Regions from separate parts of the Exiguobacterium sp. 17-1 genome, predicted to be linked through region 2. Evidence: riboswitches for the same ligand, from Rfam matches in the RefSeq annotation. Region 2 holds a riboswitch; the other holds the start of a gene.
The links. Region 2 has a riboswitch for S-adenosylmethionine ahead of metK (methionine adenosyltransferase). Riboswitches for the same ligand answer to the same signal wherever they lie in the genome.
Positions count from the first base shown of each region.

Region 1 (14,895 bases), on a different contig from region 2:
CGCCTTCGTTTTTCCCGGTATAAATCAGCTGACAGCTTGTTTCGTCAAGCCGCTTTAAGGTAAATGTCATCTCGAGCTTAAAGATTTTAGCAAGCGTAAAACCAATCGTATTTTGCTTAAAATCCGGTTGATTCGTATAGGCAAGATCCGTCACGATATACGTCTCTAATCGATTCCCCTGCATATACGTTTGCCGGTACGTCGAGCCGACGACACCCGGTTTCCGTTCAATCACCTCGTGCTGGACGACACCCGGAATCAGACGTTGTAACCGATCATGATCAAAGATATGCCAGGCTTTCTCGATTGGAACATCCAATCTCTTTTCTTCGTGCCACGTTACCATCCGAACCCCTCCCTTTACTGAAAAATACCCTGATGTGTGCAGTTCTAACTTCAAACTACACACATACAGGGTATTCGGCTTGCTTGGATTGGTTAGTGATGGTTATTTCACAGTTTGAAGTTCCAGTGCGGCTCCGAGGAACTTCGCCAGTTCGAGCATCCCGAACTTACCGGCAGCCGCTTCCGCATCTGAATTGTAGTTCGTATTCGTATTGACGTCATACGTATAAATGGTTCCGTTCGCATCCTTGATGAATTCGATCCCGGCGACCGCAATCTGGTTCGCCTGCAGGAATGCTTCATACTTTTGAATGATTGGATCATCAAATCCATCGACGATTTTAAACTTCATCGGTGTTTGCGGGGCCTCTTCACCGACCGGGCAGAACAAATCGTCAATGACACACGCATCTGCCGGGCACAGTTCAAATCCTTCTGACGTGTCGACCTGAACAGCATAAACGAACTTTCCGCCGACGAATTCACAGCGTGTGATATACGGTTCCGGTGCTTGGATATATTCTTGAATCAACGTGATCCCGTCGACCGGTTCATCAAACGTCGGACCGTCGAGATACGTCTCGAGTGCTTCAATCGAGTGGAACAACTGAACGCCGAGTCCTTTTCCGGCACGGTTATGTTTTGTGATGAACGAAGATACGCCAATATTTTTCGCCGCTTCGACAATCTGATCACGTCCGACGGCAGCCGTCGTCTTCGGAACCCGGATCCCGGCTTTTCGAAGAGCCGTATACTGATTGATTTTACTCACTTCAAGACGTAAGGCACGGGTCCCGTTAAAGACGGTCCGACCATGTTCTTCAAGCCAAGCAAGTACACCTTCTGTCAGTTCCGGTGCGTAGCGGTGCCCGCGCGTATGCGAAGATGCACTCATCCGGCTGTAAAAGACGCCTTCCGGTGGAAGTTCATCAAGCGGAACTTGCCCTTCGTCGAGATGCCACTGTTCATATGGCAACTCCAGTTCTTCGAGTCGTTTAATTAAATGGTCCGTCCATTCTTGGTTTTCGTGTAAGATATGAATTTTTGTCATTTGGTTTGACCTACCTTTCGTTTTTCTTCGACAAGCGGCATGACGTCGCGCGCGAAGCGTTCCATCTCTTCCAGTTGTGGTGAAAATTGAAGTAATAATAAGGAGACACCCACCTGCTCAAACGCAAGAATCCGTTCGGCAATCTGTTCCGGTGTTCCAATCAAATCAGGACGGAGTCCGCGGTTCGAGACCGAATAATCGTTCCGTTTCACCTGCTGTTCGAGTTGTGATTTGCTGACGAAGTCGTCGTACCCGGCGTATCCGGCACTGTCTTCCTTGACGTCCGTAATTCGTTGCCATTCTTGAATGGCCTCTTCTTCCGTATCCCGGCAGATGATATAGGCAGCCAGTCCAAAACTTTCAAGCGGCGGTTGCCCAGTTGCTTGTCGACGCGCCTTCATATCCTCAATCTTGACGGACACTTCTTCCACCGTTCCCCCGTGCATGACATAGGCGTCACAATGATTGACGATGGTCTGTTTCCCGGCTTCACTTTCCCCGCCTGCGTACAACTTGATGCCCGGTCGTTGAACCGGTTTCGGATGCAGTTGTGTCTGCTCGAGCGTATAATAGTTCCCGTCGAAGCTGTACGGCGAAGCATCTGCCCATAATCCTTTCATGATCGTGACAAACTCTTCCGTCCGCGCGTAGCGTTCGTCGTGGGCCGTGAAGATGCCATTGTATTGCCGCGCTTCTTCTTCCCACCAGGCAGAGACGACGTTCAGTGTAAAGCGCCCGTTGCTGAGTTGATCGATGTTTGCTGCCATCTTCGCGGTCGTCGCCGGATTATGGAACCCCGGACGGACAGCTGTCATGATTTCGAGACGCTCCGTCGTCGCGGCAATCGCCGCTGCCGTCGTCCAGGCTTCAAGACTTGGTGCCTCGAGTCCTTTGATGTCATTTAAATTCAACTCCGCAATCAGTGTCGTCGAAAAACCGATTCGTTCTGCCGTTTGCGCGACCTGTTTCGCATAGTCGAACGTCGCCGGCATCTGTTCGTCCTCGACATTTCGTAACCACCCGCCAAAAATCGGTAACCAAAATCCATACTCCATCCGTTATGTCCCCCTTATAAAAAAAATCGCTCTTCTCGAAAATCGAAAAGAGCGACGGATTAATCATGTCTGCTCTTATCTGTAAAGGGATTGCCCCCTTTAGGAAGTAGCACCTTCCGCTGCGCGCGGGGTTGCTGAAGTGTCTTCGGGCCATTCCCTCGACTTCTCTTGATAAGAATTATTGGAATTATCGTACACTTTTTAGCAGAGTAAAGCAACCATTAAACCTTGTTTTCCAATCGGAATTAAAAACAGCAATAAAAAAAGGATGAGAGCTGGGCTCTCATCCTCGTTGTCTTAATATGGGGCAACAAACGTCGACTCTTCGACAGGTGCTTCTTCACCGCGGATGCGGTCATAGAATTTTGCAAGCGTGACGCTGAAATATGGGCCAACCCACAAGAAGGCGATTCCGATGGTAATCAAACCGAGCAGGAACCAACCAATGAATGAGAGGACGAGCATGAACGCTTCCATCTTATGTCCGTCCATCATTTGGCGCGAACGTGTAATCGCATCCAAAATTCCGATTGAAGGTTCATCTCGTAAAATATAAAACGTCATTAGATACGAAAATGACTTGATGATACCCGGGATGATAAATAGTAAGAACCATAAACCAAGGAAAATACTTTGGACAATCGAAAGACCGACTGCCTTTAAGAAAATTTTGTATGGCTCAAATAAATCAACGATTTTTGCCTGTTCTTTCCGAGCGACAGACATCGCAAGCCATGTCCAACCAATCGCAAGTGGAAGTAAGAGAATGTTCAGTAAGAAACCGATGAAATCAATCGCTTGAATATCTTCATTCGCATCAGAAGAAAACATCGTTGGAATACTTTGAATGATGAGAAACAGTAAAAACATAAGTGCCATGAAGACCCAGCGACCACTGAGCGCTTCACGGGCGGATAATTTTAATTCTTTAATCATGGAGATCCTCCTCAAAATAAGTTCTATCTCTATTTACGGCTAATTAAGAGAGGAGTTTCATCTTTTTCAGGATTTTCCTGTTTTCAACTGATTTAAGCGTGCTTTTTCAAGTTGGCGCTGGCACGCCGTATATAAAGAACGTCGTCCATCCAGTCGTTCCATCGCAAACGGAATATCGTGTTTTTTCGCCTGCGCGATGACGTGTGCTGAAGCAGCGTGGGACACACGGCTCGTGATGACGACGATCGCATCGGTCTTTTTCGCGAGACCGGCAATCTTTTTCGCTGATTGGGCGTCTCCCGACAGATGAATCAGTTCGATACCCGTTTCCGCGAAAAATGTCCGATAGACCGGTGCTTGCTGTTCATTACCGACGATGACGAGTCGCATGCCGACGAATGACGCAAAATCGAGAGGCTTCTTATCAAGGAAGTCGATTGGCTGCCCTGGTACGGATGTCGTGACGAGTGGTGCCATCGCTTGAGATTTCTTTTCACGAATCCGGCGTGTTTTCTGTTCCTGTTTTACTTTCGACTTTCGTTTCATTTGCTTCAGGTAACGGCCAGATTTTTTGACGGCTGATCCTTGAGTCGATTCAACTGACGAAGGCACTGGTGCTGTTGGATCGTTTGACGTCTCTAACAGCTGTACTGTCGGCTCTTGATATTGGAACGCATACTTCCAGGCAATCGTCAGTGTTTCCGGACGACTTTTCCACATGACGAGATCGACGAGCTGCCCTTCTTTTAAATGGAAGAAGCGCATGTCTTCAACCGGTGTCGCATAGTAAAAGGGTTTACCCGTCTCATCCTTTAATGGTCCTTCGACCGTCGATTCAATGATGCCATGATTTTTAACGATACATCTTTCAAAAACGATTCGTTCGGCCAGTGGCTTCATCTGGTCGGTCGCGACAACGGCCATCACTTCTAGTGTCGTCCGGCGTGCATCTTGCTGTACGACTTGGACACGGATTTCCATTCCATGTTCGAGGTTCCATTGCCGGATTTCTGTTTCCGAGATATGACTGTTCGGCCATTCCCGTAAAGAACCACCTTTTAGTTCACGCACAAACGTATAGGCGTAACGTTGTTCGATGACAGGAGTGATTTTCACCGGCGGAACGACAGGTTGCTCGAATGATACGTCTTCTTTTGGTTCGCTCCACGCGATGTCTGGTTTTACGGAATGTGTATAGTAACGCGATAACTGCACCCATTCATCGATTCCTCGGATTTCCTCGAGCAGTAAGTCCCATTCTTCCACCGTTTCGACTACTTGCATTTTACCGGCGACTAGCGTCTTCGCCCGTTCCACGATTTGTTGCATCATCTTCAACAACCCCTTTGCTTTTTTTCAACTATAGCAAGGGGCTGTCGGTTAGGTTGCTCAAAAAAAGACCGGGTTATTTTTTGTATATGGTTAGGATTTTATCAAAATTAGGCGAGAATACTCCCACTTCTAAACGAAGTGAAAGTGGGAGATGAATCGCCAGACTGTCTTTCGGGTATATTCTCTTTGAAGGAGGTGAAAAATGGTGTTGAAGCACAAGGCTTACAAATTCAGAATCTACCCCACAAAAGCGCAGGAAATCCTGATCGCGAAGACCATCGGGTGTTCGCGCTTCATCTTCAACCACTTCCTGGCGAAGTGGGATGACATGTACAAGACCACTGGAAAAGGACTGTCCTATGGTTCTTGTTCCAAAGAAATTCCTTTGTTGAAGCAGGAGTTCGACTGGTTGAAGGAAGTCGATAGCACATCTGTTCAGATCAGCATCAAACATCTTGCCGATGCGTTTGACCGCTTCTTCAAGAAGCAGAATGAACGCCCTCGATTCAAGTCCAAACGAAATCCCGTCCAGTCGTACAAGACCAACATACAGGGCAAGTCTCAACTTCCTGAAGTCTCGATTGTGTGCAACCAGCTCAAACTTCCGAAGTTGAAATGGGTTCGTTTCGCCCACTCGAAGCAGGTCGAAGGCCGGATCTTGAACGCCACGATTCGACGTAACGCTTCAGGAAAATACTTCGTCTCCCTGCTCGTCGAGCAGGAAATCAACGAACTGCCGAAGACCGGTTCATCTGTCGGCGTCGACGTCGGACTCAAGAACTTCGCCATCCTGTCGGACGGCACGGTCTATAAGAACGACCGTTACTTCCGTACGCTCGAGAAGAAACTGGTGCGCGAACAGCGTAAGCTCTCCCGCCGTCAACGCATCGCCCGGAACAAGAAAGTCACGCTTTCCGAGGCGAGAAACTATCAGAAGCAGAAGCGGAAGGTCGCCCGTATCCACGAGAAGATCGTCAACAAGCGCACTGACTTCCTGCACAAGGTATCGACCGAGATCGTCCAAAACCACGACGTCATCGGCATCGAGACCTTGCAGGTGAAGAACATGCAGAAGAATCGTAAGTTGAGCAAGGCCATCTCGGACGTCAGCTGGTCGGAGTTCTTTCGTATGCTGGAGTACAAAGCAGAATGGTACGGGAAGACCGTCATGAAAGTCGGCAAGACCTTTGCTTCCAGTCAACTGTGCTCCAGTTGCGGCCATCAACACAAAGACGTGAAACATCTTGGCTTGCGTGAATGGACATGCCCGAGTTGCGGCATCCATCACGACCGTGATGTGAACGCAGGACTGAATCTCAAACGAGAAGCCGAACGTATCTTAGCTTCTTCAACCGTCGGGACGACGGGGTTAGCCTGATCAGGTTTCGACCGTCAGGTCGGATAACTCAGGAATCCTCCACCTCTAAGCGAAGGTGGAGGTAGTTCAATTCGATTGACCGATCACCCAACCGGTACTTTTCGACGGAGACAATCAAAATCGTGATGATGACCAGTAAAAACCAGGACGATAATTTCCCGAAGTCGACCAGCTCCCATCCATCCTGCTGATTCGGATACACCCATCCCTTAAAAAAGGTCACGATGTTTTCCGCCAGCCAGATGAACCAGGCAATTAAACCAAACGAAAGAACGAGCGGCATTCGGTAGACAGTCTCATCCAGACGGAAATAGACCCAGGACTTATAAAAGACGAGAGCGACAAGTCCCATCAAAATCCAACGGAAATCAAACAACCAATGATGGGTAAAGAAGTTGGCGTACACGAGCAGACCGGTCGCTAAAGCAAACAGAGGCCGGGGAAACTGTGTGATACGGAGATCAAACCGACGGAATGCCTGACAGATGTAGCTAGCGACACTCGCATACATGAAGCCGGCATAGAGCGGAACACCAAATACTTTGCTGAAGGCGGCTTCCGGATAACTCCAGGACCCAACCTGGACTTTAAATAGCTCAAGTCCGAGTCCAATCGCATGAAAAATTAAAATCAATTTAAACTCTTCCTTTGATTCATAATGCGTGACAAGTAGGACGATTTGCACGAGGAGACACCAGATTAAAAGCAGATCATAGCGGGCAATCGGTTCCGCCGGTAAATAACGGGATGCAGCAAGTGCCAGGAAAATCGCGACCGGGAACACGCAACAGATGGCTTCAAGATATGTAAAACGGATCAAATGGCGGATTTTTCGCATCGACTGACCTCCTTTTCATTAGTATACGAATAAGCAGGACGGATTCCCTCCATCTCAGGATGGAAAATAGCGGATTCGCTTTAGTTTCATCCATCAAACATGGTACAGTTAATGAATCAATTTGATTTTGAAACGAGGTGTCTTCCATTCATGAAGCAGACCATTCACACATCTTGGCTGTTACGTTCTGTCCTGAAATGGGCATTATTTTTATTCGGTCTTTTTTTACTCGCTGTCGGTTCATCGATGATGATCACGGCACAACTTGGCGTCTCGACTTGGGACGTTCTTCACCTTGGTCTTCAAAATAAAACGCCGTTTTCCGTCGGGACGATTATCCTTCTCGTCGGTCTGTTGTTGGTGTTTGTCAAATATTTAATCGACCGGATTACACCGCAGGTCGGCACACTCGTCAACGCGATTTTTGTCGGGGTTTTCATGAACCTCGTTCTCGGTTCAGGCCTCCTGCCCTCATTTTCTTCCCTGTGGCAGAATACGCTTTGGCTGATTGCCGGCATCTTCATCATCGGGATGGGCGCAGGACTGTACGTCGCTGTCGGCTACGGAGCCGGACCAAGGGACGGACTGACCCTGACGCTCGCTGAACGGTTCGGTACGTCCATCCGGATGATGCGGACATTTATGGAAATCACCGCTTGCGGCATCGGTTGGCTGCTCGGAGGACCGGTATTCTTCGGAACGATCTTATCGATTTTCTTGATTGGTCCGTTTCTTCAGTTTTGGCTGGGTCATTTCCGTCGGATGATTGCTGCGATTGATGCCGGAACGATTCCCCGCAAACAACAAAAAATTAGTTAAGTCGTCTGACTCGATACCATTTCACGTGAAATGGTATCTTTTTTGTGCAGATGAAGCATATTAGTTGCAGCATGAAAGTAGACACGTTATATTCGTTTACATATCAATCTTTGATACGTCAAGGATTTTTCGAACGAAGGGAAGGATGTGATGAATTGAGTATTTCCTGTACTGAAAAGGGACGACTGATTTATGCAATCGTCTCCGTCAATAAGACGATTGCTCAAAAATTTGATCTTTGTACGGACGGCTTCAGTCAAACCCGGATGGACTTATTAGCCCAACTCGAGGTCGATACGACAATCAGTCAAAAAGAGTTGCAACAACGGGTCAACGTTGATAATGCAGCTGTGACACGACATTTAAAACATCTTGAAACGAACGGTATGATTGAACGTGTCCGTTCCGCAACAGATAACCGCGTCATTCTCGTTTCACTGACGCCAGAAGGTGCAACCCGGATTACACGGTTACGCGAACAAAAAGACGAATTCCTCGAGCAGTTGCTTGAAGGATTCACGACAGACGAACAACACCAGTTGGCACAGATGATGCAACGAATTGAAACGAATGCCCTCACCTTACCTAAAACAACCGTTAACTAAAAAGGAGACTTTCAAATGACTACACAAACTACAACTGATTTCATGGAAATCGTTAAAGGACGCCGCTCGATCCGTAACTATGACACAAACGTTAAGATTTCAAAAGAAGAAATGACACAGATCCTTGAAGAAGCAACACTTGCCCCGTCTTCTGTCAACATGCAGCCATGGCGTTTCCTCGTCATCGACAGCGCAGAAGGAAAAGCGACGCTTGCTCCACTCGCTAAATTCAACCAAGTCCAAGTCGAGACATCATCTGCTGTCATCGCGGTCTTCGGTGACATGAACGCGATTGATCAACTCGAAAATATTTATGATACAGCAGTCGCACAAGGGCTCATGCCGCAAGAAGTCCGCGATCGTCAAGTACCGGCGATTCAAGGCATGTACGAAAGCGTACCAGCTAGCGCACTCAAAGACAGTATCTTGATTGATTCAGGTCTCGTCTCGATGCAATTGATGCTTGTTGCCCGTGCACACGGTTATGATACAAACCCAATCGGCGGTTATGAAAAAGATCAAATCGCGGAAGCATTCGGCATGGAAAAAGACCGTTACGTACCAGTTATGCTGTTATCAATCGGAAAAGCAGTCGACACAGGATACCCGTCAGTTCGCCTGCCGATCAACGACATCACAGACTGGAAATAAGCAGTACCCGTACTAACCAAAAATAGAGAACCAACAAAAAGGGAGATTATTACTATGACAACTCAAACAACTACAGACTTTATGGAAATCGTTAAAGGACGCCGCTCAATCCGCAACTACGACACAAACGTTAAGATTTCAAAAGAAGAAATGACACAAATCCTTGAAGAAGCAACACTTGCTCCGTCTTCTGTCAACATGCAACCATGGCGTTTCCTCGTCATCGACAGTGCAGAAGGAAAAGCGACGCTTGCTCCACTCGCTAAATTCAACCAAGTCCAAGTCGAGACATCATCTGCTGTCATCGCTGTCTTTGGTGATATGAATGCAGTCGACAGCATCGATACAATCTATGATATGGCTGTTGAAAAAGGCTTGATGCCGCAAGAAGTCCGTGACCGCCAAGTCCCTGCCATCAAAGGCTTCTACAGCCCGGAAGATACAGATACACTTCGTGACAGCATCTTGATCGATTCAGGTCTCGTCTCAATGCAATTGATGCTTGTGGCACGTGCGCACGGTTATGATACAAATCCAATCGGTGGCTACGAAAAAGATCAAATCGCCGAAGCCTTCGGTATGGATAAAGACCGTTACCTTCCTGTCATGCTCCTTTCCATCGGGAAAGCAGTTGACGCTGGTTACCCATCGGTTCGTCTGCCAATCAACGACATCACAGACTGGAAATAATCACAAGCAACCGACCGGATTCCTCAACAGGAATTCGGTTTTTTTGTATACTGACCAAAAGGAGCTGGTCAAATGATGTATGATGTCACGATTATCGGTGCCGGTATCGCCGGAATCTTTTTAGCCCATGAACTGATGGAACAGGGACAGACGGTTCTGTTGATTGATGCCGGAAAACCACTTGCGCAACGGACGAAACAGGAAGCCTACCTTGGCTTTGGCGGACTTGGTAAATCAGAAGGAAAATACAACTATTCTGCCGGATTCGGAGGCGAACTTGCTCAAAAGCTAGGACCGGAGAAGACGCTCCACCTGATGCAACAGGTCGATGCCCTTTTGTGCCGTTACGGTGCGGACGAAGTCGAATCGTACTCCACGTCTAATCCCGTTTTAGCTAATCGGGCAAAAGTTGCCGGTCTTGAGACAATCGAAACGACGGTCCGGCATTTAGGGACCGCACTATCGGAACGGATTTTAAGACGGCTCGAAGCCGCACTTCACGAACACGTCACCTTTCGTTTTGAGACGGCTGTTGCGACAATCGAACAGCAAGCGGACGGATTTCTGCTCACGACTGAACACGAAACATTTTCGAGTCAACGCGTCGTCTTCGCGACCGGACGTTCCGGTACGACCTGGATGCAGCAACAACTGCAAACGCTTAGATTAGTTCAAAATAAAACCCGTCTCGACCTCGGCATCCGGATCGAGATGGAGGAAACGGCATTCCGGAAACTGTTACAGGATACATTCGAAACAAAATTGGCCTATGCGTCAGCAGCCGGAACGGCGGTCACGTACTGCATGAATCCGAAAGGACGAATCATCCGCAAACATCAGGAGGGTCTCGTCATGCCGGACGGTCAGAATTTTCGCGAACAGGAGTCCGGAACGACCAACTTGAACTTCACGCTGTTTTTACCGCGTTATTTTGCGACACTCGAAGAAGCGAATCACTATGCTGCTTCCGTCATCGGACGCATCAACCAAGGGACGGACCGGATTGTCGTGCAACGGCTTGATGATTTGCGTGCCGGTCACTCTACACAGCCACATGCTCTCGTTGAAAATAAAGTCAGACCGACCCTGGAAGCGACACCCGGAAATCTGATCGAGGAAGTGCCCGATACCGACATCACGGTCTTGTTGGAATTTCTAGACCGACTTGAACACCTCCTCGAGACGCCACTCTCTCCGGATACGTTACTGTACGGTATGGATGGAAAATTTTATGCCCCGGTGTTGTCGACGTCTCCTGTCTTTGAAACGGATATCCGAGGATTGTATGCAATCGGTGATTGCTCCGGTGTGACACACTCGCTGTCGCAAGCAGCTGCGAGCGGACTTCATCTCGGACAGCACCTGACACAAAAACAGCCGTCTTAAGAGAGTGATATCTCTTTAGACGGCTGCTGCCATTTATTTTTTGAACGCTTCGTACACTTTCAACTGTTTGCCTTTGACTTTTATTGTCTTCATCGCCCGTAAGACAAGCGGACCTTTTCCGTTCAGGATTTCCACGTACGTGACGGTATCCTGAATCGTGATGATTCCGATATCTTGCGCGGTCATGCCTTCGATTTTCGCAATCGTTCCGACGAAATCAACGGCACGCAGTTTCTTTTTCTTCCCGCCGTTAAAATACAATTTCATGATGTCGGCATTGAGCTGTTCCGTTTTTGAAGCCCGGACGTCAGCTGTCGTTATTTTCTCTTCAAACGCATCCGCTGTCCGAATCAGTTCCTTTTCAGTCGGTGCTTGGCGTCTTTCAATGGCCTCACCGCGGTACTGTTCGACTTCACGCAGACGACGCATATCCGACTCGGTCACTAAGCTGATTGCTTTTCCGAGTGCTCCTGCCCGTCCCGTCCGGCCTGTCCGGTGCACATAACTTTCCTTTTCGACCGGCATGTCGTACTGGATGACGTGTGTGATGTTTTCAATATCGATCCCGCGTGCTGCGACGTCTGTTGCGACGAGGTAACGGAACTCACCTGCCCGGAAGGCTTTCATGACGGCGAGACGCTCATCCTGTTCCATGCCACCGTGAATTTTTTCAACCGGATAATCCATCGATGCCAACCCTTGGGCGACGAAATCGACGTGTTCTTTCGTCCGGCAGAAAATCATGCATCGGTCTGGATTTTCGACGACCGTAACGTCTTTGAGGACCGCAAACTTCGTTTTATCGGTTACCGTAATGTAACTGTGTTCAATTTCTGCGATTTCCGTTGCCTTTGTCAGGATTTCGACTTCCTTCGGTGACTGCATGTACCGGTCACTCAACTGATGGATGTCCTGCGGGAACGTCGCCGAAAACAGCATCGTCGTCCGCTGTTTCGGCAATTGTTTTAAAATCGTATCGACCTGATCGAGGAAGCCCATGTTCAGCATCTCGTCCGCCTCGTCAAGGACCAGATATTTCACTTTTTCAAGCGACAACGTGCCCCGCTCCAAGTGATCGAGCACACGTCCCGGCGTTCCGACAACGATGTGTGTCTTCTGTTTTAGTTCTGCGACTTGTCCGCGGAATGGTTGTTTCCCGAACACAGCTGTCGCTTTAATTCGTTTATAACGACCGATGTTCATGACATCTTCCGTGACTTGCAGGGCCAGCTCACGCGTTGGCGTTAAAATCAACGCCTGTGGTTTGTTTTCTTCCCACTCGACGAGCTCACAGAGCGGAATTCCGAACGATGCCGTTTTCCCGCTGCCGGTCCGTGATTTGACGATGATATCTTTTTCCGATAAAGCGACCGGAATGACTGCTTGTTGGACATCCGTCGGCGTATGGTAGCCGAGCTGTTCAATCGCTTCTAGAATCGGAGTACTGAGTTGAAAATCAGTGAATGGTTTTTTAGACATAAGAATACCTCATTTATTTTTATAGTTTATGTGTTGGTTCGATGAATGAATCAGACGTGACCTCTCATTATGCGCTACTTTCAGCAGGACGTCAAAAGAGCTTCCCGTCAGAGTGACAGGAAGCTCCACTTGCTTATTTTGCTGCGACTGTATCTTTTTTGATTTGTTTACTGCGGAGCTGACCACATGCGGCATCGATATCCGTACCATGTTCAAGACGGACACCACAGTTCAAACCGTTCTTTTTCAACGTGTCGTAGAAGGTTGAAATATCTTCTGACGTACTGCGTTGATATTGACCGTGCTCGTCAACCGGATTATACGGAATCAAGTTGACATACGTCAAATGACGTTTGTCTTCGAACAATTTCGCAAGCTCGATTGCTTGAGCTTTCTGGTCGTTGACACCACGTAAGAGGATGTACTCAATCGTGATTTTCCGGTTCGTCGTCTTGACGTAGTAATCGATGGCAGGCATCAATTTCTCGAGCGGAATCGCACGGTTGATTTTCATGATTTGTGTCCGGAGTTCGTTGTTTGGCGCATGTAATGAAATCGCCAAGTTGACTTGAAGTTTTAAATCTGCGAATTTATAGATTTTGTCTGCGAGTCCACTTGTCGAAACCGTGATGTGACGCGCACCGATCGCAAGACCGTTATGATCTTTGATGACGTTCAAGAAATCGACCATGTTGTCGAAGTTATCAAACGGCTCACCGATACCCATGACGACGACGTGGCTGACACGCTCTTCTTTACCGACCGCATCGAGGTGATGCTGAACGTTCATGATTTGCTCGACGATTTCTCCAGCCGAGAGATCACGGCTCTTCTTGATCAAGCCACTTGCGCAGAAGCTACAGCCGATGTTACAGCCGACTTGTGTCGTGACACAGACAGACAAACCGTACTTATGACGCATCAGGACCGTTTCGATCAAGCTGCCGTCATATAATTTGAAGAGGAACTTGATTGTTCCATCTGCTGATTCTTGCTTGACGGCTTCCGTCATTGAATTAATCGCAAAACTCTGATCTAACAACTCAAGGCAATCCTTGTTGACATTCGTCATTTCTGCGAAAGTAGTGACACGTTTACGATACAACCAATCCCAGACTTGTTTTGCTCGGAACGGTTTGTGACCTTGATGCGATAACCATTCAGTCATCTGCTCAAGTGTTAATCCATAAATGGATGGTTTATTCATTAGTGAGACCTCATTTCTTTTTCCAGAACTATAACATTCCTTTATCTTAGTAAAAATCAGCCGCTTACGCAACGTTCAAATCCTAAATGTTCACTTTCTGTAAATTTTCTTGTCCACTTTGGCTTATTTTTTGGTCTAGTCGTGTCAAATCGACAAACTTCGTTTCCGAAAACTGACAAAGGCTCCGAGATGGAACAACACACTGATACCCGCTAACAGCAGGAGATGTAAAAAGAAGTGCTCGGTTCCTTCTAATAATTGTTGTGTGTTGAACAAACTGAAAATCGAGCCGTAACGCATCCAGTCCGTTTTTTCACTGAGACCGGCTCCGATCATCAAGACAATCGACAGTACGAGTACACTGCCGGCAATCGAAAAGGCACGTCGTTCATCATCAAATAACGTGGCGATACACAACGTGAACCCTCCGATGGCATACAGTAGGAAGAGTGCGTTTACTTGAAAGCGGACCAGCGTCATACCGTCAATTGAAACCCCGGAAACAAACCAGTCAGCGAGCAGTAAAACGAACGTATTGCATAACACTAGGCATGTACTCGCGACGAGCATCACAATCATCGCCGATGCTGTGTATTGGTGACGCGTAATCGGAGCTGCGAGGTATAAAATCAATTCTCCGTTATCAATCGGCCGTGCGAGCAGTCGTGCAGCAAGCGATAATAAGAACAGGGACGCGATGATTTGAAAAATCAGTCCGTAATAATTCCCGCCCAGTAAATCGAGCACGTTATTAAAACCTGTCACTTTATCGTATTGGAAGGCTTTTAAAACTTCCGGTGGCAGTGCTTGGAGCTTTGCTTCCAGCAATCCCGTCTTCATCATCGAGGGATAAAGTGCGGCAAGCATCAATAGATACAGACTCGTCCCGACCGCGTATGCGGTGATTGGTTTCCCGTTATGCTTGAGTAACGACCAAACGATCGTCATCATGATGGTTCCTCCTCACTATAATAATGTAAGAAGACATGTTCTAAATCATCTGCTGAAGTTTGAATCGCCCGTACATCATATTCGGTTAAAAGACGGATGATTTGATTCAGCGTCTGTTCGTTGCTCGTGAAAAAAGAAACATGATTTTGAACGCGTTGACTTCCGATTTGAA
Region 1 covers NZ_JALIGJ010000005.1:157,024-171,918, forward strand. The annotation lists gene MUN34_RS13455 (SRPBCC family protein) at 1-346, opposite strand, end outside; gene MUN34_RS13460 (ATP-grasp domain-containing protein) at 449-1,396, opposite strand; gene MUN34_RS13465 (LLM class flavin-dependent oxidoreductase) at 1,393-2,451, opposite strand; SAM riboswitch class I at 2,524-2,629, opposite strand; gene MUN34_RS13470 (DUF975 family protein) at 2,749-3,387, opposite strand; gene MUN34_RS13475 (DUF2325 domain-containing protein) at 3,454-4,719, opposite strand; gene tnpB (IS200/IS605 family element RNA-guided endonuclease TnpB) at 4,925-6,097, shown strand; gene MUN34_RS13485 (DUF817 domain-containing protein) at 6,126-6,935, opposite strand; gene MUN34_RS13490 (YczE/YyaS/YitT family protein) at 7,086-7,754, shown strand; gene MUN34_RS13495 (MarR family winged helix-turn-helix transcriptional regulator) at 7,910-8,359, shown strand; gene MUN34_RS13500 (nitroreductase family protein) at 8,375-9,010, shown strand; gene MUN34_RS13505 (nitroreductase family protein) at 9,065-9,700, shown strand; gene MUN34_RS13510 (NAD(P)/FAD-dependent oxidoreductase) at 9,776-11,086, shown strand; gene MUN34_RS13515 (DEAD/DEAH box helicase) at 11,120-12,565, opposite strand; gene rlmN (dual-specificity RNA methyltransferase RlmN) at 12,699-13,772, opposite strand; gene MUN34_RS13525 (ABC transporter permease subunit) at 13,917-14,723, opposite strand; gene MUN34_RS13530 (ABC transporter ATP-binding protein) at 14,720-14,895, opposite strand, start outside.
Region 1: another riboswitch for S-adenosylmethionine. It lies ahead of MUN34_RS13465 (LLM class flavin-dependent oxidoreductase); the one in region 2 lies ahead of metK (methionine adenosyltransferase).

Region 2 (14,895 bases):
AACACCGACATTTTGGGCAACATATATCGCGTTAAATGCCCGTCTCCCGCCTTCCGGCCAAATGACGCCGGTCAAGGCATAGATGGTCGGAAACACCATTCCACCGACAAACCCGATCAATCCTAACATCAGAACATACCCGGTGAAGGTCTGATGGAACAACCAGAGACCAATCGAGGCAAGGACCAGCCCAATGACACTGATGACAAGTGTCCGTTTGCCGCCTAACCGATCAAATGCTTTTCCACCGATGTAGTTACCGATGATGGCGAGAGCCGAGTTGACGAATAAAGCCATTCCGGCCTTTGTCATCGACTCTCCCAGATATTCATGAATGTATAATGTATTAAACGGCCATAAAAAAGAGGATCCTGTCGTATTGATCGCCATCGCCAATACCAGAATCCAGACCGCGCGAGGTAATTTCGGCATGGTAAGTATCCTCCAATATAGTTTCCAACCTTGCCACTTTACGAAATTATTCTGCCCTCTGTCAAGGAACTTCAATTTAAACGAACAATCGGAAAAATGATACAATTGACTAAAGGGTCGATTTTACGGGTACTTAGAAAAAAATAGAGCATATCAATCAGAAAGAGGAGTTTTTGCCATGTCACTTGCACGTGTATTACCTTACGCAAAAGAATTGTTGGAATCCGTCATCCATGAAGGGGATTGCGTCGTCGATATGACTGCAGGGAACGGTTATGATACGCATTTTCTTGCAGAGCAGGTCGGACCGAGCGGACGGGTCATCGCTTTTGATGTCCAGGAGCAAGCAATTGAGGAAACGACCCGCCGACTGCAGGCGGCTCACGTCTTTGACTGGGTCGATTTGTATCACGAAAGTCATATTCACGTCGGAGCTCGGTTGTTTGCTGAACAACGTCCGATTCGTGCCGGAGTGTTTAATCTTGGTTACTTACCGGGAAGCGATAAATCGGTCACGACGACCGGAGAAGAGACGCTTGAGGCACTCCGGGCCCTTCTTCCGGTCCTTGTTCCCGGCGGTCTGATTGTCCTTGTGATTTACCATGGTCACTTGGAAGGACGCCGCGAACGCGATGCGGTGTTGGAACACGTTTCATCACTTCCGCAACAGGATTATGCCGTCCTGCAGTACCGTTTCTTGAATCAGCAAAATAACCCGCCGTTCATCGTGGCAATTGAAAAAAAATTAAAAAAACAAGTTATTGACCAATAAAAAGAGGAAGCCGGATTCTGACATCCGGCTTCCTCTTTAATTTAGCGTTGTTAATCTTCCACAATTTTTAGGAACAACAATAACTTTTCAGCAAATCGTGTATTCAAACGTTCAAAACTGAAGTGGGGAAATCCATGCAGGCGTTGCAGATAAATCTGGTCTCCGCCCATCTTTCGACACACTTCAAGCGTCAATTTGACGTCAGCGAATTGATCGTCCGGTGCATAAAAACAAGCGAGTTGGACTCGCGGTAATTTCTTTCTTTCTTCATCATGGATGACGATTTCTTCTTCAATCTCGCGATACTGCGCATATGTCAACTCACCGAGACGAGCAGCATCCTCATTGTTTTGTCCGAACGGTAACGTTCCAAGCGGAGCATCGGGACGGAACCGGTCGAAGGCGCTCGCAAAGACTTGCTTGACGCCCCCCAATTGTTTGGAGTTATGCCAATCAAACAACGGCGAGATGAACGTCAGGCTCGCCACCGGTAATTCATATTCTTGCAGCAGTCGATTGACGACAAGTGCTCCCATGCTGCAGGCAATGATATGAATCGGGAGCTTCCGCTTCCCGGCTTCGCGTAATGCTTCTTTTAACAACTGTTGGTGTTCTTCAAACGACACACGGCGGGGTGCATCGACCAGAAGGATTTCATATTCGCGCTCTAAAACGCGAATCAGTGCTTCACTTGGTCTGGCACGTAATTGGAGTGGGTACACAAGGACGATCACTCCGGTTGGTTGTTCTACCACACGCTCACCTCTTCATCAGATATCCATCTAGTATGAAACAAATCCGACTTCAGCAAAACCGCCTCAAGTCGGATTTCTTTTCCCTTATTCGTATATACGTTGCAATCGCGTCACAGGTTCCACCTGACCGAAGACTTCTTCTGTCGTCTCGCTGATTTCCTTGAATCCGTATGCGGTCAAAAAGTGACGGGCTTTATAGTTCCGGGATTCGACATAGACTTCAATTGGAGATGCCCCTTGCAATTCCAGTTCGCGGATCAGCCGGCGTCCGATTCCGTTTTGTTGGTATTTCGGCAAGACATACAAACGGACGATTTCCCACGTTCCATCCACATCGATGGCGTGAATGAAACCGACAATTTCCCCGTCAATCAGTCCGACGTTGAAGTATTCTCCACGTGCTTCTTCCGCTGTTCGAATTGCCCGAACCACTTCTTCCTGCGGATACGCTTCCTGAACGAAATGGGCTTTCGAACGCTCCGAATAGATTTCCTCATATGTGTCCATCCAAGACGTGAGCGCAATATCATGAATGCGTGCTGCATCAGCCGGAACTGCTTCGCGTATCTCCATACCGAAATCCCCCTTTTCCTTTTACAGATTACAGACTCATGTTCTTTTACCCTTTTCTAGAAATTTCAGTCGTATCCCTGCAAAGTTCAGGAGAAACAAAAAAAGTTCAGAAACACCCTTTAACAGGATGTTTCTGAACAATGGATTATACGAAACGTTTTGCCTGCTCTTCAAGAGTAGCAGCTTTATCTGTCTGCTCCCATGGCAATTCGATGTCTGTACGACCGAAGTGGCCATAAGCTGCTGTCTGACGATAAATCGGACGGCGGAGATCAAGCATCTTGATGATCCCTGCAGGACGGAGATCAAAGTTTTCTGCAATCAATTCGACGAGTTGCGCTTCAGGAAGTTTTCCTGTTCCGAACGTATCGACAGCGATTGAAACCGGATGTGCCACTCCGATTGCGTAAGCAAGTTGAACTTCTGCTTTGTCTGCAAGACCAGAGGCAACCAAGTTTTTCGCGACATAACGTGCTGCATAAGCAGCTGAACGGTCGACTTTCGTTGGATCTTTACCAGAGAAAGCTCCACCGCCGTGGCGTGCGTAACCGCCATACGTATCAACGATGATTTTACGACCTGTTAATCCTGCATCGCCTTGTGGTCCACCGATGACGAAACGGCCAGTTGGGTTGATGAAGAATTTCGTGTCTGCATCGATGTACTCCGTCGGAATGACCGGAGCGATGACATGTTCTTTCAGATCCGCTTGGATTTGCTCAAGCGTCACTTCTTCTGCATGTTGCGTTGAGATGACGATTGTATCGACGCGAACAGGTTCATTGTTCTCGTTGTATTCAACCGTGACTTGCGTTTTACCATCCGGACGGAGGTAATCGAGTTGTCCTGTCTTGCGGACTTCTGCAAGACGACGAGCAAGTTTGTGTGAAAGTGAAATCGGAAGTGGCATGAGTTCAGGTGTTTCTTTCGTTGCGTAACCGAACATCAGACCTTGGTCTCCTGCTCCGATCGCATCGATTTCTTCATCTGACATGTTTCCTTCGCGTGCTTCAAGCGCCTGGTCGACACCGAGAGCGATGTCTGCTGACTGCTCGTCGATTGATGTCAATACAGCACAAGTGTCTGCATCGAAACCGTATTTAGCGCGTGTGTAGCCGATTTCACGAATGGTTTCACGAACGACTTTCGGGATATCCACGTAAGTTGATGTCGTGATTTCTCCTGCTACTAATACGAGTCCTGTCGTGACAGAAGTTTCTGCCGCAACACGTGCGTTTGGATCGGCTGCAAGAATTGCATCCAAAATTGAATCCGAAATCTGGTCACAGATTTTATCCGGGTGACCTTCAGTTACTGATTCCGACGTAAATAGTCGGCGATTAAGGTTTGTCATGTTTGACCCTCCCAAAAAAGAATTTGACGGTGTACTCATTTCCCCTAGTTGAGTGGGACGGTAAAATGAAAAAAACCTTTCCATGTCCAAAAATGGTCAGGGAAAGGTTGTGCGTTCTTCCTTTACCCTCTTATCGTTCGAAGTGTTTACTTCGCTTCAGGAGAGCACCTTTTCCTACATTAATGATGAAATTAATATAAGACGGTTGCCGGGTTTCTTCGGGCCTTGTTCCCTCCACCTGCTCAGAATAAGAGTATCCGTTACGAATTACATGATATAAACTTGTGTCCACTCTGTCAAGCAACGTTTTAATTTCTAGTCGAAAAAAATCAGAAGAGATGTTAAACTGTTAATGCTGAAAGCGTTTCCAGATAAATAGAAATCAGCGCATGAAAATGATTGCCCTATCATTAGTATGTCATATATAATAAATGTGTCATACTAATAGTAGAGCCAAAACCAACGTAGGGGAAAGGTGGGGTCAGGATGCCGATGACGGTCCTGAATATCGAAGAACTACTCAAGAAGGAGCATGTGTTCAAACAACTGTCCGTTGCTGAACTAGTCGAACATGCGATTCGTAACAAAGAAGGAGTTCTTGCAGAAAATGGTGCTTTGTCTGTAGAAACGGGGAAATTTACAGGTCGTTCACCGAAAGACAAGTTCATCGTCCGTGATCAATCGTGTGAGATGCATATCGATTGGGGTCATGTCAATCAACCGATGGAATCGGACAAATTCGAGCAACTGTTACAAAAAGTTCTTCGTTATATGAACGAAGCAGATCAACTCTACTACACAGAAGCTGCTGCTGGTGCCGATACGCATTTCACCCTTCCAGTGCGCGTCGTAACCGAATATGCTTGGCATAATCTGTTTGCGAAACAGCTATTCTTACGCGAATATCCTACGGTTGCGGCCTTTGAACCATTTACGGTCGTTTACGCACCACACTTTAAGGCGGATCCTGCGGTTGACGGGACAAACTCTGAGACATTCATCGCGATGTCATTTGAACACCGTATCGTCTTGATTGGTGGAACCGAGTACGCCGGAGAAATCAAAAAATCAATTTTCTCTGTCATGAACTATCTCTTGCCACAACAAGAAGTGTTGTCGATGCACTGTTCAGCTAACGTTGGACATGAAGGTGATGTCGCGTTGTTCTTCGGGCTATCCGGGACTGGTAAGACCACCCTGTCTGCAGATGACAGCCGTCAATTGATCGGCGACGATGAACACGGCTGGTCACATGACGGCGTCTTCAATATCGAAGGCGGATGTTATGCGAAGACCGTCAACCTGTCACGTGAAAAAGAACCACAAATCTTTGATGCGATCCGTTTTGGTACCGTTCTTGAAAATGTTGTCCTCGACGGCCAGCGGATTCCGGATTATGATGATACGTCAAAAACGGAAAACACACGCGCGGCTTATCCGATTACTGCCATCGACAACATCGCTATCCCGTCTCGTGCCGGTCATCCGAAAACAATTGTTTTCCTGACAGCGGATGCTTACGGTGTGTTGCCTCCAATCAGTAAACTGACAAAAGAACAAGCGATGTATCACTTCTTATCAGGTTATACATCAAAACTTGCCGGAACGGAGCGCGGCGTCACAGAACCGGAAGCAACGTTCTCGACGTGTTTCGGTTCACCGTTCCTACCGTTGATTCCAGAAAAATATGCGACGATGCTCGGAGAACTGATTGATCGCCACGGCGTCACAGTCTATCTCGTCAATACAGGTTGGACCGGTGGAGCTTACGGTACCGGTAGCCGGATGAAACTCGCGTATACACGGACGATGGTCAATGCGGCCGTCAACGGTCTGCTCACAGATATCCCGACAGAAGAACATCCGATTTTCGGTCTGCATATGCCGATTGAAGTCCCTGGTGTTCCGACCGATTTACTCAATCCGGTCAAGGTCTGGGCGGATCCATCCGTTTACGAACAACAAGCGACTGCACTCGCTCAAAAGTTCACGCAGAACTTCGCACGTTTCGAAAGTGCGACCGATGCCATCAAAGCAGCTGGTCCTCGCGTTTAAAAATATCAATAACACTAAAAAGGTTGAGCTCCTTAACGGATGCTCAACCTTTTGTGTTAGACGATTGAATCTGTCTTGTCCTGTAAATGAAGTTCCTTTTGAGAGAGCCAAACTTGGCTTTCCTTCAGTAACTCGTAGGCGCGGCGCTTCGCAATCCCGAATCGGTTACTCAGCATCTCGAATCGTTCAAATTCTCCTCGGTCTGCGCTGATTGCGAGCAACAGGCAATCTCGAAACGGATGATCCTCGCCTTGCAAAACGTTTTTCAATGCCGGTTCAATCGGAAGCTGATCAATGATTTCATCAATATCTACGGAAAGTAACGCATCGATATGCGACAGCAATCCAATCATATAGGCGCTTTCTGCTTTCAGTGTCTTCGTTTCCCTAGCAAACAACTCGCATAGTTTCGCACAATGCAACGACGAACGTAATAATTCATCTGACCATTTGTATGGACTTGCGAGTTTCATTTCACGCAAGACGATTAACGAAATCCAGCTTTTCAGTTGCGAAAAGCCTAATAAGGAAATCGCCTGACGGACAGAACTGACTGTGTTTCGAAGACCGATTCCCGGAGAATTGATCAATTGCAGTACTTGCACGCTGATGTAGGGATTTCTTTCGATTTCATCGACGACGTCGTCATAATGATCGTCTGTATCCAACCATTTCAACATCTTCAACAGCACAGGTACTTGCGGAGGAACCGCCTTTCCTTTCATCAACATCGGTTTGGCATAAAAGTATCCCTGAAACCAGTCATATCCCATCTCAAGGCTTCTCGTATGGTCTTCATGTGTTTCGACCCGTTCTGCCAAAAAGCGCATATGCGGATAATTCCGCTTCAAGATATGTAAGATTGCACTTTGTTCGCGTGGATTGATGGCTTCGATATCAATTTTAATTAGATCAATCAAATCAAACAGTTCAGCGCCATGATGACGCAACAAATCCGTCACGAAATCATCCAGTGCCAATACGAAGCCCGCTTCTTTCCACTTCTGAAGCGTCAGGAGCATGTCAGCATCAATCTGTACCGTCTCCAATACTTCAATCACGAATTGGGTCGGATCCAAATGATCAATCAGTTCAGACTGTAACAAATCACCTGTGAAATTAATGAATAATCGTTTTCCTTCTGCTACACGATCTACTCCCAGATGAATCAGTGTATTCGTCAATACATCCATCGTCGCTAAGTCACCATCAAAGACTTCAGGTGCTTCAACGGAACGATAGAGGAGTTCAAAAGCGTCAATCGAACCAAACCGGTCTACAATCGGTTGTCGCGCAAGTAAGATTTCCATCTCATATATCCCTTCTAAATCCGTTAATCTGGCTTATTTTATATGTTCTAGTATATCAAATATCGTTTTCCCTTAAAAAATCTCTTTTTTAAAACATATCAATGTTCCCATCATTTGGAGAAAAAACATCTCAATGCGAGGCATTGAGATGTTTTCACACATGTTTTTCACTTGGATAACATCCAATCAATGACTTGTTTCGTCACGAGCATTTTTTGATGGATTGGAAATTGATGCGCATACTGATACACCAACAAGCGGGTCTTTTCCGGATAGCGGGCTGCATAGTTCGTCGCATGACGCAATCGAACGTTTTGATCATACAATCCATGAATCAACAACACGTCTCCTTGAGGTGGAAAATAAAGCGGCGACCGGATGCGGTATTCCTCTAGCCGTTGTTCCGGTACTCCACCCGTGAACCGTCTGAGCATTTTTTGCATCGTCCGTTGTTCTTCATACGTCCAAATCAGATTCGTTACGCCGGCCCACGACACCGTCCGGGCAACTTCACGATGATGCGCCAGTAAAAGCGCCATCTGACCGCCGCGGGAAAAGCCAAAGACCGACGTCCGCTCGACATATTGATCAAGCCAATCAAACGCACTGATGGCGTCCAGGATGTCTTGATGTCCAAAATCTTCTTTACCGGTTCCACCTAAGTTACCGCGGTAAAAAGGAGCCATGACCAAATAACCGGCTTGCGCGAACTGCATTAAGCGGGTCGGCCGAACCATACCGATATTACGTGTCCCACCACGTAAATATAAGAGACCTTGTCCGTTCGCACGAACCGGTAAGATGATGTACGCCCCGACCTGTTCTCCGTCGGACGTTTCATAAAAGACCCGAAAGGTACGGAATGGTCCCTGGCGAGGGAGCTCAAACCAGTCGGCGTTCGGCGAGTACACGAAGAGTCTCCGGAAGGACACGGTCCTTCATCATGAAGCTGTATTGGCGGTTCGTATCTAAACGTTTCGGGATATCGTCTAGTAAATAGGCACCATCCGTCTCATCGACAGCAAGATGCGGGACCAAGGATTTGATTTCGGCGAAGTAGATATTCTTGATGATCGTATCCCCCCGCCCCTCGACCCGGTACTGTCCGATGTACTGGAGGCGTTCAATGCGCCCTCCTGTCTCTTCCATGACTTCCCGGTATGCCGCTTCCTCTGCCGTTTCCCCTGGCTCGACCTTTCCTCCCGGAAACTCGTATCCCCGTTGCTTATGATGCGTCAGTAACCATTTCCCTTCGTACACGGCTATGACCCAGACATGAAGCGGATGGACTGAAAACGGATGGTCCTCAAAACTCAGTTCAACCCGATTTTGATAATAATCTAAAAACGTAATCACGTGCGTGCACCTCATTTCTTCTTCTCTCTTCACTTTACCTGTTTCGAAAGCATTCTAAAAGTGAAAGTGCGTGGGAATTTGCCAAAATGACAAAAAAAGACATCCCTCTGAATCGAGAGATGTCTGGCTTCTTATTTCAAGCGAGCTTCAAGCTCCGCTTTTTCTGCTTCAAATCCAGGTTTACCAAGTAAGGCAAACATGTTTTTCTTGTACGCTTCAACACCTGGCTGATCGAATGGATTCACACCAAGCAGGTATCCACTCATCGCACATGCTTTTTCAAAGAAGTAGAACAAGAATCCAAGATGATACGGTGTCATCTCCGGCAATTCAACTGTCAAGTTCGGAACTTGTCCATCTGTGTGAGCAAGCAACGTTCCTTCTGCTGCCTTGTCATTGACGAATTGAATCGACTTGCCTTCAAGGAAGTTTAAACCGTCTAGATCCTGTGCATCTTTTTCAATCGTCAAGGCATGACGCGCTTGTCCGACTTTGATGACCGTTTCAAACAAGTCACGGCGTCCCTCTTGGACGTATTGTCCCATTGAGTGAAGATCCGTCGAGAAGTCGACTGCTGCCGGGAAGATGCCTTTGAAGTCTTTTCCTTCTGACTCTCCGTACAACTGTTTCCACCACTCGGACACATAGTGTAAAGCGGGTTCATAGTTAACGAGCAACTCGATTGTTTTTCCTTTAGCATATAATGCGTTTCGGACGACCGCGTACTGGTACGCTTCATTTTCCGCCAAGTTCTCATTTGAGAACTGAACTTGTGCATCACGCGCACCTGCCATCAAGTCTTCAATCGAAATACCAGCTGCCGCAATCGGCAATAAACCAACCGGTGTCAAGACAGAGAAACGACCCCCAACGTCATCCGGAATCACAAACGTTTGGTATCCTTCTGAGTCAGCAAGTGTCTTCAGGGCACCACGTGCTTTATCTGTCGTCGCATAAATCCGGTCTTTCGCACCTGTTTTACCGTACTTGTCTTCCATGAATGTTTTCAAGAGACGGAACGAGATTGCCGGTTCTGTCGTTGTTCCTGATTTCGAGATGATATTGACCGAAACATCTTTTCCTTCAAGTACTTGGAACAAATCGTGTAAGTACGTCGAAGAAATGTTATGTCCGGCATAAATGATTTGCGGAGCTTTCCGCTCGTCTTTTGACAATAGGTTGTGGAACGAATGACCGAGCATCTCGATTGCAGCACGTGCCCCGAGATACGATCCGCCGATTCCGACGACTAACAAGACGTCGGAATCCGACTTGATTTTTTCAGCCGCCGCTTGAATTTTTTCAAATTCCGCTTTGTCATAGTTCGTCGGTAAATCGACCCATCCTAAGAAATCACTGCCGGCACCTGTACCGTTGTGGATTGCTCCGTGTAATGTTTTTACCGTATCCGCCATATAGTCTACTTCATGTTGTCCTACGAATTGTAGGGCCTTCGAATAATCAAAACGTACCGTTGTCATTCACTCGTCCTCCTTATTCATTCGCAAACAAATGCGACCTTCCTTTTCATTAAAACGCAAGAAGGAAGGTCGTTCAAGTCTTTTGTGAAAAGATTAGCAAATGTTATGACGCTTACAAAGCAGCTGTTACGATTTGGCGAACATCTTCGTTGCCAAGTGATTTGAAGTTACCAAAGTCTCCACGTGTCATCGCTGACTTCACGATTGAATCGACCGTTTCTTCTTTGATGTCATAATCCGCAAGGCGGTTCGGTGCACCAAGTGATGTCCAGAACGCACTGATTGCATCGATTGTAGCGTGTGCTGCTTCCATTTCTGATTTACCTGCCGTATCGACGTCAAAGACGTTTTCACCGAGCGTGACGAAACGGTGTGCGTTTGATTCATCAAGAACGTGACGCATCCAGTTCGGGAAGAGGATGGCCAGACCGCCTGCATGCGGAATGTCGTGAACGGCTGAGACCGCGTGCTCAATGTTGTGTGACGCCCAGTCACCGCGTGCGCCCATTTGAAGAACACCGTTGAGTGCCATCGTACCGGCAAACAGGATCGTACCGCGGAGTTCAACGTTTTCGAGATCGTTGACAAGTTTCGGTGCAGCTTCAATAACTGCTTTCATGACACCTTCCGTCATCCGTTCTTGAACCGGTGCATGCGCTGTGTGGAAGTATTGCTCGAGGCAATGGCTCATCATGTCGACGATGCCGTAAATCGTTTGATCTTTCGGTACACTGACTGTGTACTTTGGATCAAGGACTGAGAATGTCGGGAACGTCAACGGGCTGCCCCAACCGTATTTTTCTTGTGTCTTCCAGTTCGTGATGACAGAACCTGAGTTCATTTCTGAACCTGTCGCAGCAAGCGTCAAGACTGTTCCGAACGGGATCACTGTTTCTGGTGTCGCTTTCCCGATGACGAGATCCCATGCTGAACCTTCGTACGGGATACCAGCAGCAATCAATTTCGTACAGTCGATGACAGAACCGCCACCAAGAGCGAGCAATGCGTCAACGCCTGCTTCACGTGCAATTTTAATGCCGCGCTCCGCTGTTTCGATACGTGGGTTTGGTTCGACGCCGTCGCATTCGACGTATTCGATTCCTGCCGCACTCAGTTCGCGTGTGACGTCATCATAGACACCATTACGTTTGATACTGCCTCCGCCAAATACGAGCATGACTTTTTTTGCACCTAGTGCTTTTAGCTCGTCTTTAATCTTGCTGACTTGACCGTCACCAAAAATAAGTTTCGTTGGATTACGATATTCGAAGTTTTCCATTGTGTGTTGCCCCCTTGATAAGTAATGAACACCTTACATTATCCACACATTCCCCTTTTGCATCTATTTTAATGCTTATAACGCAAAAAAAAGAGAACCGACCGATGTCGATTCCCTTTCAAAATCTTATTTTTGGAAGTTTGATTTTTCAATCCATTCTTCCAATTTGCCTTTTAACACGTTGAAGCCAGGAGCTTCTTCTTGTTTGAAAGCAGGACCTGCATCGCGACGGCCAGTGTTTTTGCGTGGGCCTTTAGCGCGTGCTTCGCGTTTTGGAGCTTCCTGTGTTGCTTTGATCGAAAGCTTCATTTTTTTGTTAGCTTCGTCGATGTCGAGAACTTTAACAGTTACTTCATCGCCAACTTTTACGTAATCGTTGATGTCTTTTACGTAATCGTGTGAGATTTCTGAGATGTGGACGAGACCTTGTGTTTGCTCGTCAAGTGCTACGAAAGCACCAAAGTTTTGAATACCAGTTACTTTACCAGTAACGACTTGGTCTTTTTCAAAGTTTGCCATAGTTTATACACTCCCTAACTAAATTCATCAACTTATAATAACATACTTTTTACGGATGGTAAAAAATATTTTTCAAATTGTTTATTTTTTATTTTACAAGGGAACAAATTAGTAGCAAGACTTCAAGTATTCCCCCTGATTCTGCCGGACTTTTCGAGTCCGGCCCTTTTTTTGTTTCTTCTTACTCCTCAACGCAAAAAGGACCGATTCGGTCTGCTCGCTTTCCGCAGACAAGTCATCATGCCGCTTCAGATGCGATGCATCTTCCAGGGTCATGATTAACTTGTTTTTCCGCAGGAGTCGAGCATGACCTCACCTGTCCTAGCGTAAAGGAAATTTCACGGTGAAGCAACCATAATTTAATACAGATTGATTACTCAATTAAAAGTCGAAACGTAATTGGCAATGGCCATTTACGAATGAACCTGAACGAAAGTGTTCATCGATCCAGCGGGTTCCGCGATAATGACCGCACACCCAGTGTGCATTACGATAGTGAGGCGTAATAAGACACATTCGAAACTACCTCCTTCCCTTTGAGCAGGGAAGAATGATCCGCAACATCAATCAAATAAGGTTTTACCTGAATACGCATATGTAGTATTGTTTGGTTAAGAAGATTTCAATACTATTCTTGTTCGAGCAGACATTGCAGTGTCTATTCGAACGCAACGCGCAGTTGGAAGTTCATTCTTTCCTGCCGTATTAAAGCAGTTGCGCTTTAGCAGCTGCTTTTTTTACGTTCTTTTCGAATCACCCCCTTAAAAAATCAAAATTTTCGGTTTTTTTCGGCGTTAGAAAAAGAACTAACTGATTTTGTAGATAAATTTTCATCAGTTAGTTCTTTCCACTTACATTTTATTTAGCTTACAAATCGTCAAATCCGTTCGCATCCGTTACCTTCGCATACGACCGTGATTTCTGTTCGAAGAAATCGGATTTCGTCGCATTCATCGAGTCGTCGGAATAGGCGCGAATCCACGGCATGACGTCTTCATCGTGTCCTTCATACAAATCGTCGAGTCCGATGACACGGAGACGTTTATTAGCGAGGTATTTGACGTAGTCACGCATCTCGCTGACATCAAGTCCATCCAAGTCACGTAACACGTATTCACTCCACTCGATTTCAAGATCAACGGCACGTTCGAATGTCGCGTAGACGAACTTCGTGAATGAACCGTCTGCATCGATTTCCGGATGCTCAGTCAAGACGGCACGTAACAGCTGACTGATGAAGTAGGAGTGTTGAAGTTCATCCCGCTGGATGTAACTGATCATCGTCGAAGTTCCGACCATTTTTTGGTGACGGGCTAAGTTATAGAAGAACGCAAATCCGGAATAGAAGTTGATTCCTTCGAGAACGATTGAGGCGACGAGTGATTTCGCAAAGTTTTCCGGTGTCCGGTCGTTTTGGAAATCTTCATACAGATCCAAAATAAAGGCATTCCGCTTCATGACCATGTCGTCATCTTTCGCGATGTCGAAGATCCGGTTTTGTTCCGACAACGGCACAAGACTCGACAAGACATAGCTATACGATTGGTTATGCACGACTTCCTGTTGTGCCACAATCGCCAAAATCGCATGGATTGAAGCGTCTGATGTAAACATCGCTGATTCCAGGATATAGCGGGTCTGGACAGAGTCGAGAATCGACAACAAACCGATAATCCGCTTAAACGAATCCTGTTCCCGTTCGCTCAGTTGATTCCATTGTTGCATGTCTTTTGACATCGAAATTTCGTCGGGAATCCAGAAGTTTGATAATAACTGTTTATAGATCGAATAAAACTGCGGATACGCAATGTCGTTCCAGTTGACGATCGAGCTTGTCTCCCCACCGATGATCGCTGTCGCACGATTCGGATGACGGGCATCAAGCAGTTTGATTTTTTGTAGTTGTTCCATGTTGTTCGGCTCCCTCTTGCTGTAATTGCAGTAGTGTTCGACGTGTCCACTCTTTGACCATGTGCGGTCGGTTTCGCGGCGATTGTTCGATTTTGAGTAATTCACCCGCGAGCGGTACCCCGAATTTCGCGAGATGGTAGGCCATCTCATCGACGGCACGGCAATATTTGACGAACATTTTATCACCTGTTCCGAAGACGGCTGCCTGCGGAATCGCGTGCGGACTTTCCTTTAAGACCAGCTTAAGACAATCCCGCATCTCATCCGGCAATTGTCCGTCTCCCCAGGTGTACGAACCAAAATAGACGATATCATAAGGGACTAGCTGATACGTCGTCACATCATCGGCAAAGATCATCGTCGGTTCGACCTGCATTTCGGAACATGCTTTGGCAATCAGTTCCGCAACCTCCTCTGTATTTCCGCTCATTGACGCATATACGATTGCTGCCTTCATGATATCGTCCTCCTTCTCTTATGATGAACACGACTCACATTCATCGATTTCGACGGTCGTCGAACGTGTGTAGTAAATCGTCTTCATCCCAAGCTGCCATGCTTCCATGTGCATCTCGAGTAATTCTTTTGCTTTGACACTGTTTTTGACGTAGAGATTAAAGCTGATTGCTTGGTCAATATGCCGTTGGCGTGAGGCATTTTGACGGATGCTCCAAAGCTGATCAATCTCAAACGCTGATTTATAGAACCAGTTCGTTTCCGGTGTCAAATCGGGTACTGTGACCGGAATCTTGTAGTTTTTCTTCTCTTCCGCATAAACCTTCTTGTAAATCGGATCGATCGAAGCCGTACTGCCGGCGATGATTGCCGTCGACGAGTTCGGTGCGACTGCCATCAGATAGGCATTTCGCATGCCGTGTGCCGTGATGTCCGCTTGCAGACGATCCCAGTTCAGTTCAGCCGTTGTTTTGTAGTGACGGCGGGCGATGTATTCCCCTGTCTGCCATTCCGATCCCTCAAAGAGACGGTACGCGCCTTTTTCTTTCGCCAGTTGCATCGACGCATCAATCGTCAAGTATGCAATTTTTTCGTAAAGACGATCGGCATACTGAACAGCCTCGACCGACTCCCAGCGGATGC
Region 2 covers NZ_JALIGJ010000001.1:507,654-522,548, reverse strand. The annotation lists gene MUN34_RS02555 (MDR family MFS transporter) at 1-432, opposite strand, end outside; gene mnmM (tRNA 5-(aminomethyl)-2-thiouridylate-methyltransferase MnmM) at 611-1,204, shown strand; gene MUN34_RS02545 (alpha/beta fold hydrolase) at 1,255-1,959, opposite strand; gene MUN34_RS02540 (GNAT family N-acetyltransferase) at 2,044-2,532, opposite strand; gene metK (methionine adenosyltransferase) at 2,678-3,886, opposite strand; SAM riboswitch class I at 4,014-4,140, opposite strand; gene pckA (phosphoenolpyruvate carboxykinase (ATP)) at 4,373-5,941, shown strand; gene MUN34_RS02525 (EAL and HDOD domain-containing protein) at 5,998-7,251, opposite strand; gene MUN34_RS02520 (alpha/beta hydrolase family protein) at 7,419-8,162, opposite strand; gene ytkD (RNA deprotection pyrophosphohydrolase) at 8,134-8,607, opposite strand; gene MUN34_RS02510 (glucose-6-phosphate isomerase) at 8,739-10,088, opposite strand; gene MUN34_RS02505 (iron-containing alcohol dehydrogenase) at 10,201-11,367, opposite strand; gene yugI (S1 domain-containing post-transcriptional regulator GSP13) at 11,494-11,886, opposite strand; gene MUN34_RS02495 (ribonucleotide-diphosphate reductase subunit beta) at 12,754-13,797, opposite strand; gene MUN34_RS02490 (flavodoxin domain-containing protein) at 13,766-14,254, opposite strand; gene MUN34_RS02485 (ribonucleoside-diphosphate reductase subunit alpha) at 14,273-14,895, opposite strand, start outside.